2 linked regions of the Oleomonas cavernae genome follow. The protein of the gene in region 1 interacts with the protein of each later gene in a pairwise test. Links are inferred from orthologs where the notes say so. Each region holds a gene or a part of one and is shown on either strand. Other genes may lie near its edges.

Region 1 (6,951 bases):
GGTCGCCGACGGCGCCGTCGACCGCGCCGCCCTGTCCCGCCACCTGGCCGGCGATCCGGCGGCGTGGAAGCGGCTGGAAGCGGTGATCCACCCCCTGGTGGCCGAGGCGCAGCGGGATTTCCTGATGGCCCAGATGGCGGCCCAGGCCCGGCTGGTCCTGCTCGATATCCCCCTGCTGTTCGAAACCGGGGGCGAGGCCCGGGTGGACTATGTCGCCGTGGTGTCCGCGCCGGCGCAAGTGCAGCGCCGCCGGGTGCTGGAGCGCCCGGGCATGACGCCGCAAAAGCTCGACGAGATCCTCAGCCGCCAGGTGCCCGACGCGCAGAAGCGCGCAGGCGCCGATTTCGTCATCCCGACCGACCAGGGCTTGCAGGTCGCGCGCGACCATGTGCGCGCGATCGTCGACCGCCTGATCCTGACTCCGCCCCCGAAGATGCCCGGAAGGCTGCCCTGATGCGCGAAATCGTCCTCGATACCGAAACCACGGGCTTCGACTTCGCCGGCGAGGACCGCATCGTCGAAATCGCCTGCCTGGAACTGATGAACCATGTGCCCACCGGCCAGTTCTACCAGGCCTATGTCAATCCCGGCCGGGCGATGTCGGAAGGGGCGTTGCAGGTTACCGGCATCACCGACGACTTCCTGCTCGACAAGCCGCCGATCGGCGACGTGGCCGATGAGTTCCTGGCCTTCATCGGCGACAGCCCCTTCGTCATCCACAACGCGGCCTTCGACATCGGCTTCCTGAACGCCGAATTCGCGCGGCTGGCGCGCGTGCCGTTCCCGATCGAGCGGGCGACCGACACGGTGCTGATCGCCAGGCGCAAATTCCCCGGCGCCCCGGCCAGCCTGGACGCCCTGTGCAAGCGCTTCGACATCGACCTGTCCAAGCGCGGCAAGCACGGCGCCCTGCTCGACTGCGAATTGCTGGCGGCGGTCTATCTGGAGCTGGTGGGCGGCCGGCAGCAGGGCTTCTCCCTGGTCCGCTCGGCCTCCGCCAGGGCGGAAAGCCGCCAGCGCGAAGCCCGCCCGGCCCGGCCCCACGCCCCCAGCGACACCGAACTGGCCGCCCACGCGACGCTGATCGCCGAGATCAAGGGCGCGATCTGGACAGCGGAGTAGGCTGGAATCACCTTCATAGTCCGTCATCCCCGCGAAGGCGGGGATCCACCGTGATGGCGATACGGGTCTGCCCGTGCACTTCCCCAGCGTGGATCCCCGCCTTCGCGGGGATGACGAACGAGTTTGTTGGCGATACTACTGCTGAACCGCCTGCTGGGCCTGGGCCTGGCTGCGGGCGACGTGCTGGCGGTACAGTGCCACGAAGTCGATCGGCTCGAGCATCAGGGGCGGGAAGCCGCCGTCGCGGGTGACGTCGGCGACGATGCGGCGGGCGAAGGGGAACAGCACGCGCGGGCATTCGATCAGGCACAGCGGCTGCAAGGCATCGTCGGGCGCATTGCGGATCAGGAACAGGCCGGAATAGACCAGCTCGGCCACGAACACCGGCTTGGCCTCGCCGTCGGCGGCGCTGGCGCGGATGCGCAGCTCGACCTCGTAACGGTCTTCCGGCAGGCGGCGGGCCTGGACGTCGACGCCGATGTCGATCTTGGGCTGGCTCTGAAGCTGCAGGCTGCCGGGCGCGCCGGGATTCTCGAACGAGAGGTCGCGCACATATTGCGCCAGGATCGAGAATTGGAGCTGGGGCGCCTGGTCGGTGCCGCCCGGATTGGTGTCGGTCATGATGATGGTCCTGAAGAAAAGCGCCCCTCCGCTACCACAAGGGACCCAGGGCAACAAGCGGCGCCTTGGCATTGCCATGTTTAGACCCTATGTGAAGGGAGTAGCGCGTGGCCGGCATTGCTGGATTCAGGCCGGCCCTGCCGGTATGCTGGTTCGACTCCCTCCATGAAAGCGACGTGAAAGCCACCATGGGCAACGGCTTTGAATATCTCGACATCGTGTTCCTGGCCCTGATTGCCGGTTTCATAGGCTTTCGCCTGTGGAGCGTGCTGGGCCAGCGGACCGGTCACGAGCAAAGCCAGGATCCCTTGGCGCGCCCCAAGACCAATCCGGGCGACGACAATGTGGTGCCGCTGCCCGGCCGGGCCGATCCGGTCGCCTTTCCAGGCGACGAGAACATCCCGGGCCTGACCGCGGTGCAACTGGCCGATCGCGGCTTCGAGCCCGCCCAATTCATCGAGGGCGCCCGCTGGGCCTATGAGCTCATCGTCGGGGCCTTTGCCAAGGGCGATGAAGCCGCCCTGCGCCCGCTGGTGGCGCCTGATGTCTTCGCCGGCTTCTCGAGCGTGATCGCCAGGCGCAAGGCTGCCGGCCACACCGTCGAGGAGACGATCGTGGCGCTGCGGGAAGCCAAGATCGAAAGGGCCGCCATGGTCGGGCGCAACGCGGAAATCACCGTGCGCTTCGTCGCCGATGTCATCGCCGTGACCCGGGATGGCGGCGGCAACGTGGTCGATGGCCACCCGACGGCCGTGCGCGAACTCTCCGACGTCTGGACCTTCGCCCGCGATACCCGCAGCCGCGACCCCAACTGGACGCTGATCGCGACCGCGCCCACGACCTGACCATCGCAGGCCGGACAGCTCATCGTGCGTCGATCCTCCGCCTTCGGCCTGCTCACCTTCCTGCTCGGCGCCGGCGCTGCAGCACTTGCGGTGGTCATGGTCCCCGGCCGGCCCCGCCGCCGCCGGCCCCGCCCAAGCTGGTCCTCGAAGTCGCCCGCTTCGCCGACCTGCCCGGCTGGACGCAGGATGCCCAGGACCAGGCCTGGCCCGCCCTGCGCCTGTCGTGCGAACGGGTGATGAAGCGCAAGCCCGAGACCGACCTGGGGATCGGCGGCACGGCCGCCGACTGGACCGGCGTCTGTACCGAGGTGCTGGCCCTGGCGGCGCCCGATGCCGCGGCCGTGCGCGCCTTCATCGAAGACCGCTTCACCCCGGTCGCCGCCACCAACAATGGTGACGCGCAAGGCCTGTTCACCGGCTATTACGAGCCTGAACTGCTGGGCGCCATGGCACCGGATGCGACCTATGCCACGCCGCTCTACCGCCGGCCGGACGATCTGGTGCAGGTCGACCTGGGCGACTTCCGCGAGGAACTGAAGGGCCAGCGTATCGCCGGCCGGGTCCAGGACGGCCGCCTGAAACCCTTCGAGGACCGGGCGAAGATCGTCGAGGGTGCCCTGGGCAGCAAGGGCCTGGAGCTGATCTGGGTCGCCTCGCCGGTCGATGCCTTTTTCCTGGAAATCCAGGGGTCGGGCCGGGTGCGCATGGCCGACGGCACGATCATGCGCGTCGGCTTCGACGGCCAGAACGGCCACCCTTACGTGGCCCTGGGCAAGGTGATGCTGGAGGACGGCCTGCTGGAGCGCGGGCGGGTTTCCATGCAGTCGATCAAGGCCTGGCTGAACGCCCATCCGGGCGAGGCCCAGGCCCTGATGAACCGCAACCCGTCCTACGTCTTCTTTCGCGATCTGGGCCCTGGTCCCGGCCCGCTGGGTGCCCAGGGCGTGGCCCTGACCCCCGGCCGCTCGCTCGCCGTCGATCGCAAGTTCTATCCGCTGGGGCTGCCGATCTGGCTGGACGCCACCCTGCCCGCGGCGGCGGAGGGGGCGACACCCGTGCCGTTGCACCGGCTGATGGTGGGCCAGGACACCGGCGGCGCCATTCGCGGCCCGGTGCGCGGCGACGTCTTCTTCGGCCCCGGCGCGGAAGCCGAGCGCCTGGCGGGGGCGATGAAGCAGCCCGGCCGCTGGTGGCTGCTGCTGCCCAATGCCGTCGCCGCACGCCTGCCCGCGGCGGGGTGAGCGGTGGCCAAGACGCGCGACCCCAAGGCGCCCAAGGTCAGGGGCATGTTTCCCGGCCGGCCGCCCACGCCTGAGGAGAAGGCCGCACTGGAGAATGCCATGACCGGGGTGAAGCGCCTCGCGGCGGCGAAAGCCGTGGTCGCGCCGCCGCTGGCACCCCTGCCCGGTGCCCGGCCGCGCCGCATCGTCACCTCGATCGACTACCTGCCCCTGTCGGGCGAGGCCCCGGCCCCCGCCCAACGCATCGAGGGCATGGACGGGGCCAAGCAGAAGCGCTTCATTCGCGGCGAGCTGCCGATCGAAGGCCGCCTGGATCTGCACGGCCTGACCCAGGAACGCGCTCATCGCGCGCTCGATCGCTTTCTGGCCTCGGCCCACGGCGCGGGGCTGCGCTGCGTGATCGTTATCACGGGTCGTGGGCGCGGGCCGATTGATGAAGCCCCCAATGGTGTGCTGTATCAGATGGTGCCGCGCTGGCTGAACGCGCCGGACCATGCCCACCGGGTGCTGGGCTGGCACCCGGCCCAGCGCAAGGACGGCGGCGAAGGGGCGCTCTATGTGCTGCTGCGCCGCGCACGCGAATAAGAACACCAATAAGAACAGACGGAGAGCAACGCATGTCAGGCCTGGGCCCCACCTCGCACCGTTATTTCAGCCAGGGGCTCCGCCTCCATTACGTCGACTGGGGCAATGATGCGGCGCCGCCGCTGATCCTGGTCCATGGCGGCAACGACCATTGCCGGAGCTGGGACTGGGTGGCCCAGGCGCTGTGCGACCGCTTCCATGTCATCGCCCTCGACCTGCGCGGCCATGGCGACAGCGACCACGCCCCGGGCAGCCACTATCCCACCCACAGCTTCGTGCTCGACCTGGCGCAACTGATCGCCCAGCGCCAGCTCGCCCCGGTGAACATCCTGGCCCATAGCTGGGGCGGCGCCGTCTCCACCATCTATGCCGGCACCTACCCCGAGAATGTCGCCCGGCTGATGGTGATCGAAGGCTGGGGCCCCTCGCCCGCGATGGAGGCGACACAGGCGGGCCTTGCCCCGCACGAGCGCCTGCGCCAATGGATCGAGAATACCCGCGCGGTCGCCCACAAGCGCCCGCCGCGCTATGCCGGGATCGAGGAATGCGTCACCCGGATGAAGGCCGCCAATACCCGCCTGACCGACGAGCAGGCCCGCCACCTCACCGTCCACGCCGCGACCCAGAACGAGGACGGCACCTATTCCTGGAAATACGACCCCTATGTCCGGGTGCTGGCGCCGATCTGGCATGGCAGCGCGGAAATGGCCGGATTCTGGGGGCGCATCGCCTGCCCGGTCCTGCTGGTGCGCGGGACCGAGAGCTGGGCCGTCGACCCGGTCGGCACGGGCAGGGCGGCGCATTTCAAGGATGTCCGCGTCGAGGCCCTGGAACGGGCCGGCCACTGGGTCCACCACGACCGGCTGGAGACGGTGATCGAGCTGGCTGAAGCCTTCTTTCCACACGCGCAATAAGTTATTCAGATTGTGCATGGGTTCGATCATGTAAAACATGCTTGAACCACGAACGCTTATTGGCTAAATCTTATCCAGCCCTCGGGACGAGGCGCCTAGTCCCGTGACGGACCCGCGGCATTTGACGGGAGCAGCTTGCACCGCGTTACCCCAGCTAAAGCGCCACGACGGTGGTCGTGGTTCCCCCTGATATGAAGGAGTGGACCGATGAACAAGTATTTCGAGCCGACCGCCGGGCTCTTCTCCTGTGGCATGGCGCCCTGCGCCGCCTGTTGTCGCTGCGGCTGACCCCACCCCCGCACGTTACATCCCGCAGATAGAGCCGGCCCCGGGCAAAACGCCTGGCCGGCCAGGAGAGCACCCATGTCCATCGCCATTCCGGGCCTCGAGGCCACGCCCGCCTTCACCATCGAAGTCGACGACATCGCCGCCGGTGTCGCCCTGCGCGAGCGCACCGGCTTCCGCTTCGTCGCCGCCGATCCCCGCTTCCGCCTGCTCGACGGCAGCCACTTCCGCCGCCTGGGCCAGATCGAGGCGGCGGCGCGTAATCTCGCCCGTGCCAACCTGCCGGTGCGCCGCCTGCACTTCGCCTGAAGGGCAGCACCAGTTCCTCCCACCGGGTGAGCTCATCCCCCATTCGGTGACCTGGGCGACGGGGCAACCCGTCGCCCTATTTTTTGCGCTCTATGCCGTCATCCCGGCCGATAGGGATTGATCCCTTCGCGCCGCAGCGCCGACCAGGTCCACATCGCGCCCAGGAAATCGGGCACCACGAACAGGAACACGATCGGTTGCATGTCGAAGACCAGGATCAGGGCGATGAAGACCGGCACGATGGCGGTGCGCATCTGGACCGACCAGCAGAAGAAGGCGGTGACGTTGGCGCGCGCCAGGTTGAAGTAGTAGTAGCCGACGATCAGCACGACGACGCCTAAGAACCGGATCCAGTCCAGGCCTTCCACGGGAAAGCCCATGACCTGAAGGATCAGGGCCGGTGCCAGGATCATCGGCACGCCGGCGGCGAAGATGTAGAGCGAGAACCAGAAGATGGTGCGGGCGGCGGGGGTCATCTCGTATCCCTCGGGTTCACAACAGGGGGGTTCACAGCAGGTGGGGGATCACGGCCCGGCGGTTCTTGGGATAATCGGGGAACCGGGTGCGGTACCAGCGGTGGTGGGCGACCGCCCGGGGCATCAGGTTGGCCATGGAGAACAGGGCGAAGACCAGCCCGGCGGGGGTCCAGCTCATGATCGCCCAGCCCCACCAGAACACGATCTCGCCGAAGTAATTGGCCGACGAGACCCAGCGGAAGGCGCCGCCGTGGGGGATGCGATAGCCGGTGAAGCCGTCGCCGCGCAAGGACAGCAGGATATTGTCGGCCTGGAAATTCACCACCCAGCCGAAGGCGGCGACGGCGAGCCCGACGATGAAGCGCGGGTCGCCCAGCCACGCGGTGTCCATCAGGTGCGCGGCATGGCCGACCGCATAGGCATTGGCAAAGCCGTTGCACAGGTTGAAGACGAAGCCGAAGCAGACCGCGACGATGGGAAAGCTCTTGTGCCGGTCCCGCATCCGCAAGGGATAGATCAGCCCGCGATAGAAGTAGTGGGCCTGCCACAGGCC
Region 2 (7,443 bases), 2.1 Mb from region 1 along the record:
CAAACGAAGGAGAAGGCGGCAGTGTCCCAACCATTTTCGGAGGTGAGCCTGGAGGCGATCGTTGGACTAGTCCTGTCGGTCAGTATCGCGTCGGAGCGTCTGGTCGAGATCATCAAGAGCATGATCCCCTGGCTCAATCAGATGCATGCGGACGCGGCCGTCGAAGGCCGGCGGAGGGCCTCCCTACAGGTTCTGGCGGTTGTGTCGGGGGTGGCGACGGCCTTTCTGGCGGAGCCAATCCTGGCTCCGAGCCTTGGAAATATGGAAAACCATCTTGTCGGCATCATAGCGATCGGCTTGCTGGCAAGCGGCGGCTCCGGGTTCTGGAACGTCATCCTGACCTATCTACTGCAGTTGAAGGACCTAAAGAAGCTGCAGGTAAGCGAAAGCAGACCAGCTATGGAGGGCTACCCGGATCCAATCATGGGCGGGGAGCAGGTGACTTCGAACGAATGCTATGACGTGGGAGAAAGATGAGATGGCATGGCGCGTTGCGAAGAGCCTTCTTCAACTCCGCGAGCAGATTAACGAAAGTGCCCCCGATCGCAGCAAGGCGAGCGACGGTACCATCGGTGACGCGGCGCATGCATCCCACCAGTCCGATCACAATCCATGGATTCAGGATGGCGGTATCGGGGTGGTAACGGCGATTGATATCACCAACGATCCGTCAGGCAAATGTGATGCCGAGAGAATCGTTCAGGCGCTCGTTCAAAGCCGCGATCTGCGGATCAAATACATCATCTGGAATCGGAGAATTATCAGCGCCTCCGTCCAGCCGTGGGTGTGGCGTGACTACAGCGGCAAGAACCCGCACACGCAGCATTTCCACCTTTCGGTAGTGCGCGACAAAACCTTGTTCGACTCGACGAATTCGAAGTGGTCGATCTCGTCAACGGGTCCTTAGCGGTAGCTTCCGGCGGTTCAGAACATTCTTTTTGGGCGAATGCAAATCTGGGGAGAGGCCAGTTGTCTAACGTGGATCTGGTTTCTGCCATTGGCCGCTGGACGACGGCGTTCGTGGCGGTCGTTGGTGCCGGCCAAGCACTGACGACTTGGATTGACGGGCGTGTTGCTGTCCAGCAGGAGGCCGCTCGCGCTGCCGCTCAGGCGGAGGCGCAACTGACAGAGCAATTCTTCGCAATGGCCTTCAAGGACGATGTCGGAATCGATGAGCGCGCGATGCTGTTGAGCGCCTTGGCAACCCTGCCCCATCATCCGCTGAAGACCTGGGCTCAAGATCGCTATGACAAGGATATGAAGCTCCTCAACAAATATTTCGACATCTATCAAAGGCAGGCCGAGGCGGCGGCAATTCAGGATGCGGCAGAGCGTGAGATTGCCGCGAAGAAAGCCGAGATTGAAGAACTCACTCTCGAAATGGAAAGAAATAGGGAAAACCCCGCATCGCTGACGGAATTGAAGAACAAGAGGAATGCCGCGACAAAGGCCCTCGCCCAACTCGAGGCCGCACGATCCGTCGCGGCGGCCAACAGTCAGATGCCGCCGATAACACTTCTCGAGGCTTCGCGTTCGGGCGTGCCTGTTCCGCCGCTGAAGGGAGCCGTTATAGATATTGTATCGGAAAGTACTACCGTCGAGCTTCTGAAGAAGATTGCGCCGGCCACGGCCGCGGAAGGAATCGAATTGCACCTCCCCTATCTGCAATCGGCCTTCAAGGAGTTTTCGATCGCCGATGAATCGACGGTTGCCGCTGTCCTCGCCGAGATCGCCTACGAGACCCACTGGTTCTCGATGCTGGAGGAGCCGGATCCCGCTACTGAGCGTTACGAGGGGCGAATCGAGCTTGGAAATACGCAGGCGGGAGACGGGCTTCGGTTCAAGGCGCGTGGATACATCCCTATTGTCGGCAGAGCAGCCTATACGAGGATGAGCGCGCGCCTGGGGCTCGGTCAATTGCTGACCCTCTCGCCCGAGGAGGTTGTGAGGCCCGAAATTGCCGCTCGAATAGCGGTGGCCTTTTTCAAGGACCAGGAGAGTAGTCTCAACCCGTATCTGGAAAGGGATGATCTGTCCGGCTTTCATCGGGCGGTGACAGGAGGGGCGACGGGGGCGGAAGAGGTCGCCGAAATCTATCGCAAGATTGTAGAGGCACTTCCCGCCCGCCCTGCTGACTACCGCGTTTTCGTACAATTCGCCGGCTCCATCGACCGGGACAAGATTCGCGAGATGATGCGGAGCTTGTCCGATCTGGGATGGAATGTGCAAGGCACCGCCGCCGGGGGAGAGCGAACTGAAGCCGCGCTGGGTACGGGTGAGGTGCGCTACAGCCGGACGAAGGACAAACGGGCCGCTGAAGAACTGGCGAGGCAGGTCCAGCAGCAGGGAGTCACCATGCGCGATATCAAGGCGGTGCTCGTCAGTTCGATCCACCTCGGCACGCTGGAGGTCTGGGTCAGCACAAAATAGCAGAGCCTTGGCCTGGCAGGCAGCCGGCTCTTCCCCGCCATGCTACTCCGAGCACACGAAGCAGGTGACGCCGCTGGGAATCAACCTGGAATCCGAGCTGAGATTGGCGCGGATCTGGCCGCCCGCCTCGTAGGAACCGTTGTCGAAGATCGCCTCGAAGGTCTGCTCTTCCGAGCGGCCGTCGGGGCTGACCAGACGCAGCCGGTAGTTCACGGTCGAGCAGCGCTTGTCGGTCGAGGTGATCTGCAGCAGGTAGGCGACGTCGGCGCCATAGGCATCGCGCCGGCGGCCGACGTCGGTGACCTGGACATTGGCGGTGCAGGCGCCCTGGGCGATCGCGCATTCGCAGGGCCGGTCGGGCACCGTGCTCTGGCTCGGGGCCGGCTGAGCACCCGGATAGGTGGTGGTCGGGGCTTGCGGAATGAAGGGTGCTTCGGCCGGCTGCTGTGCCAGCGCCGGGCCGGTGCAGGCAAGGGCGGCCATGGTCATCAGCGCAAGACGCATCGAAGTCTCCCAAAAGTACCCGGCATCGGGGCCCCCAGCGTAAGGCCCCGTTGTTTTAACGCCCCGGCACGGGCCGGGGTTCCTGGCCGCGCCGATGCTAGCCCAAGGCGGGGGCGGGGCGAAAGGGCGGGGTCGCCCCGGTCTATTCGACCAGGGCGCCGTGGCAGTGCTTGAACTTCTTGCCCGAGCCGCAAGGGCAGACCGCGTTGCGCGAAATCTTGCCCCAGCTTGAAGGATCGCGCGGGTTGAAGCCGGCGGCACTGCGGTTGACGACGGGGGCCTGGCGCGGCGCCGGGGCGGGGGCCGCCTCGCTCTCGATGCCATCAGGGTCGGGGTGGACCGCTTCGAGCCGGGCGGGCTCGACGCGGGCGAACTGCTGCTCCACTTCCTGCGGCGGCTGCTCGACCCGGACCTCGACATGGGCGAGGACGCGGGTGACCTCCTCGTTGACGTGATCGAGCATGGCCTCGTAGAGGTTGAACGCCTCCTGCTGGTATTCGCGCAAGGGGTCGCGCTGGCCATAGGCGCGCAGGCCGATCGCCTGGCGCAGGTAGTCGAGTTGGAGCAGGTGCTCCTTCCAGCACTGGTCGAGGATCTGGAGCAGGATGCTCTTCTCGATCATGCGCATGATCTCGGGGCCGAAGCGGGTCGCCTTGGCCGCCATGTAGCGGTCGACCTCGTCGGTCAGGCGGTGGCGGATCTCGTCCTCGGCGATGCCTTCCTCGGCCGCCCAGGCGCCAACCGGCAGCTCCAGGCCGAAGATGCGCTGGACCGCCTCCTCGAGCCCCTTGGCATTCCAGGCTTCGGCATAGGAATTGGCCGGGATGTGCTCGGCCACCAGGTTGTTGACGGTATGCTCGCGCATCGACGCCGTGATATCGGCCACGTCGCTGCTGCGCATGAATTCGATCCGCTGCTCGTAGATCGACTTGCGCTGCTGGTTCATGACGTCGTCATAGCGCAAGACGTTCTTGCGGATATCGAAGTTGCGGGCCTCGACCTTCTGCTGTGCCTTCTCCAGGGCCTTGTTCACCCAGGGATGGATGATCGCTTCGCCTTCCTTGAGGCCCAGGCGCTGCAGCATGCGGCTCAGGTTCTCCGAGCCGAAGATGCGCATCAGGTCGTCTTCGAGGCTCAGGAAGAACTTCGAGCCGCCGGGATCGCCCTGGCGGCCGGCGCGGCCGCGCAACTGGTTGTCGATGCGCCGGCTCTCGTGCCGTTCGGTGCCGATGATGTAGAGACCGCCGGCCGCCAGCACGATTTCCTTGTCCTTGGCATGCCGGGCCTTGAGTTCGGCCGCCTTGGCGTCACGCTCGGCGCCTTCGGGCATGGCGGCCAGCTCGTCTTCCAGCAGCATGGTGAGATTGCCGCCGAGCTGGATGTCGGTGCCGCGGCCGGCCATGTTGGTGGCGATGGTGACGGCGCCGGGCCGGCCGGCCTGGGCCACGATATGGGCTTCCTGCTCGTGGAAGCGGGCATTGAGGACGCGGTGGGGCACCTTCTTCTTGGTCAGGTGCTCGGACAGCATTTCGGACTTCTCGATCGAGACCGTGCCGACCAGCACCGGCTGCTGGCGGGTGCTGCACTCGGCGATCAGGGTCACGATGGCGTCGAACTTCTCGCGCATCGAGAGGTAGACCTCGTCGTCGAGGTCCTTGCGCTTCACGCCTACATTGGTCGGGATTTCCAGCACGTCGAGCTTGTAGATCTCGCCGAATTCGGCCGCCTCGGTCGCCGCGGTGCCGGTCATGCCCGACAGTTTGGGGTAGAGGCGGAAATAATTCTGGAAGGTGATCGAGGCCAGGGTCTGGTTCTCGTTCTGGACCGTCACATGTTCCTTGGCTTCCAGGGCCTGGTGCAGGCCCTCGGAATAGCGCCGGCCGGTCATCATGCGGCCGGTGAATTCGTCGATGATGATGACCTTGTCGTCCTTCACCACATAGTCGCGGTCGCGCCGGAAGATGATGTGCGCGCGCACGGCCTGGTGCAGGTGGTGGACGATGGTGACGTTGTCGATATCGTAGAGATTCTCGGACTTGAGCAGCCCGGCCTCGAGCAGCAGCTTCTCGAACTTGTCCTGGCCCTCCTCCGAGAGCGAGACCGTGCGCTGCTTCTCGTCCTTCTCGTAGTCGGGCTCTTCGAGCTGCGGCATCAGCAGGTCGATGCGGCGATAGAGGTCGGAATTGTCTTCCGTCGGCCCTGAGATGATCAGCGGCGTGCGCGCTTCGTCGATCAGGATCGAGTCGACCTCGTCGACGATCGCGTAGTTGAAGGGCCGCTGAACCATCTGGTCCAGGCGGTACTTCATGTTGTCGCGCAGATAGTCGAAGCCGAATTCGTTGTTGGTGCCGTAGGTCACGTCGCAGGCATAGGCCTGGCGGCGTTCCTCGTCGGTCAGGTCGTGGACGATGACGCCGGTGGTCAGGCCCAGGGCGCCATAGACCTTGCCCATCCAGCCGGCGTCGCGCGCGGCCAGATAGTCATTCACGGTGATGACGTGGACGCCCTTGCCTTCCAGGGCGTTGAGATAGGCCGCCAGGGTGGCGACCAGGGTCTTGCCTTCACCGGTGCGCATTTCCGAGATCTTGCCGGAATGCAGCACCATGCCGCCGATCAGCTGGACGTCGAAATGACGCTGGCCCAAGGCCCGCTTGGCCGCCTCGCGCACGGTCGCGAAGGCTTCCACCAGCAGGTCGTCCAGGCTTTCGCCGGCGGCCAGGCGAGCCTGGAACTTGTCGGTCTGGCCTTTCAGTTCAGCATCGGAAAGCGTTGCGATCTGGGGTTCCAAAGCATTGATCGCCTCGACCCGGCCGCGCAATTGCTTGACGGTACGATCGTTGGCGCTGCCGAACAGACGTTTGGCGAGCGAGCCGAAACCGAGCATGAGCAACCTTCTTCTGCCGCGCGGGCCAATCCAGGGGCTGCCGCAGGCGTTTGAGGGTAAAAGCGAGTGCGAACACCCGCACAAAGTCATTTTCGCGGCCGCGGTGATGCGGTCGCAAGGCATGGGACAGATAAGGCTCGCCCAAAGGGATGTCAACGAGCGCCGGTTCGCTGCCACACGGCTGCCTGAATCTGGGGCGAGTTTGCCCGCAAGCCTGGATCAGGGCCTGCCCCTGCGGCGTCGTAGACGGCTTGCGGACCGTCGCACGAAGCCCCATGATCCGCGCCACTTTCGCTTGCCGCGGGCTCGTCTGCCCGGTCCCAACCTGGGGTAATCATGTCTCGCCTGACGATTCCTTGCCTCCTCGCTGTCGCCCTGGCTGCCGCCCTACCGGCCCTTGCCGAGGAGGCCAGGCCGGCCGCCCCGCCGGCCCCCGCCGCGGCAACCCCGGCCCCCGCCGCGACGGCGGCGACCCCGGCCGCCGACGATCCGGTCGTGGCCAAGGTCGGCGACGAGGAAATCCACCGTTCCGAGGTGGCGGAGGCCTACAAGACTCTGCCCGAGCAGTTCGCCCAGATCCCGCTGGACGCGATATTTTCAGACCTGCTGAATCAACTGGTCGACCGCAAGATCATCGCCCTGGCCGCCAAGAAGGCCGGCCTCGAGACCGATCCCGAGGTTGCCGCCAAGGTCGAGCTGCTGAAGGAGCGGATCCTCGAGGAAGTCTATGTGAGCCGTACCATCGAGGCGGCCATCAACGACGCCACGCTGAAGGCGAAATACGACCAGATCCTGGCCCAGAACCCGCCCGAGGAAGAGGTTCACGCCCGCCATATCCTGGTCGAGTCGGAAGAAGAGGCCAAGAAACTGAAGGCGGAGCTCGACAAGGGCGCCGACTTCGCCGAACTCGCCAACAAGAACTCGAAGGATTCCCGCGACGGCTCGGGCGGCGACCTCGGCTATTTCACCCGTGACCGCATGGTGCCGGAGTTCGCCGAAGCCGCCTTCGCGGCCGAAAAGGGCAAGGTCGTCGGCCCGATCAAGACCCAGTTCGGCTGGCACCTGATCCTGGTGGTCGACAAGCGCAAGGCCGAGCCGCCGCCGTTCGACCAGGTCAAGGCCCAGCTCAAGGACATGGTCACCCAGGAACTGACCACCGCCAAGATCGAGGAACTGAAGAAGGGGATTCCGGTTCAGATCATGAACGCCGACGGTTCGACGCCACGCCCCCAGATCGCGCCGGCCCCGGCGCCCGCGCAGTAGTTCCCGCCATCATCATCAGCCAAACCCGAGGAGACCATATCCATGGCCGGGGGTAAGTCCCATCCTGTGTCGCCGCTCGCACCTGAAGGCATGCCCGAGCTGCCGGCGATCGCGGGCATCGAAGTCGGTGCCGTCGAAGCCGGGGTGCGCTACAAGGGCCGCACCGACCTGATGATGATGCGCTTTGCGCCGGGTACCGTGGCGGCGGGCGTCTTCACCACGTCGAAATGTGCCTCGGCGCCGGTCGACTGGTGCCGCTCGATCCTGGGCAAGGGCGGCGCCCGCGCCCTGATCGTCAATTCCGGCAACGCCAATGCCTTCACCGGCAAGGCCGGGGCCGCTGCTGCCAAGACCACGGCGGT

What was found. Proteins that work in one complex are often made in the same cells at the same time.
Region 2: the proteins of secB (region 1) and secA interact in binary tests that used the Escherichia coli proteins (3 or more experiments, as listed by UniProt). The link is inferred for Oleomonas cavernae from one-to-one orthologs.

The regions. Positions count from the first base shown.
Region 1 is NZ_QYUK01000011.1:4,179,321-4,186,271, forward strand. The notes cover bases 1-2,770. They hold secB (protein-export chaperone SecB), read right to left. Parts: upstream 1,744-2,770; coding sequence 1,258-1,743; downstream 1-1,257. Other genes in these bases: coaE (dephospho-CoA kinase), read left to right, coding at 1-454; dnaQ (DNA polymerase III subunit epsilon), read left to right, coding at 454-1,122; D3874_RS24035 (Tim44/TimA family putative adaptor protein), read left to right, coding at 1,851-2,588. Also shown: mltA (murein transglycosylase A), read left to right, coding at 2,825-3,829; D3874_RS24045 (Smr/MutS family protein), read left to right, coding at 3,833-4,414; D3874_RS24050 (alpha/beta fold hydrolase), read left to right, coding at 4,447-5,328; D3874_RS24055 (hypothetical protein), read left to right, coding at 5,692-5,922; D3874_RS24060 (hypothetical protein), read right to left, coding at 6,021-6,398; D3874_RS24065 (DUF1295 domain-containing protein), read right to left, coding at 6,430-6,951. UniProt on the Escherichia coli protein: One of the proteins required for the normal export of some preproteins out of the cell cytoplasm. It is a molecular chaperone that binds to a subset of precursor proteins, maintaining them in a translocation-competent state.
Region 2 is NZ_QYUK01000011.1:2,096,803-2,104,245, reverse strand. What follows is about bases 2,877-6,138. They hold secA (preprotein translocase subunit SecA), read right to left. Parts: upstream 5,819-6,138; coding sequence 3,077-5,818; downstream 2,877-3,076. Other genes in these bases: D3874_RS13890 (hypothetical protein), read right to left, coding at 2,877-2,934. Outside these bases: D3874_RS13905 (hypothetical protein), read left to right, coding at 22-477; D3874_RS13900 (hypothetical protein), read left to right, coding at 479-907; D3874_RS13895 (glycoside hydrolase family 19 protein), read left to right, coding at 880-2,430; more of D3874_RS13890, read right to left, coding at 2,473-2,876; D3874_RS13875 (peptidylprolyl isomerase), read left to right, coding at 6,155-7,081; bifunctional glutamate N-acetyltransferase/amino-acid acetyltransferase ArgJ, read left to right, coding at 7,124-7,443. UniProt on the Escherichia coli protein: Required for protein export, interacts with the SecYEG preprotein conducting channel.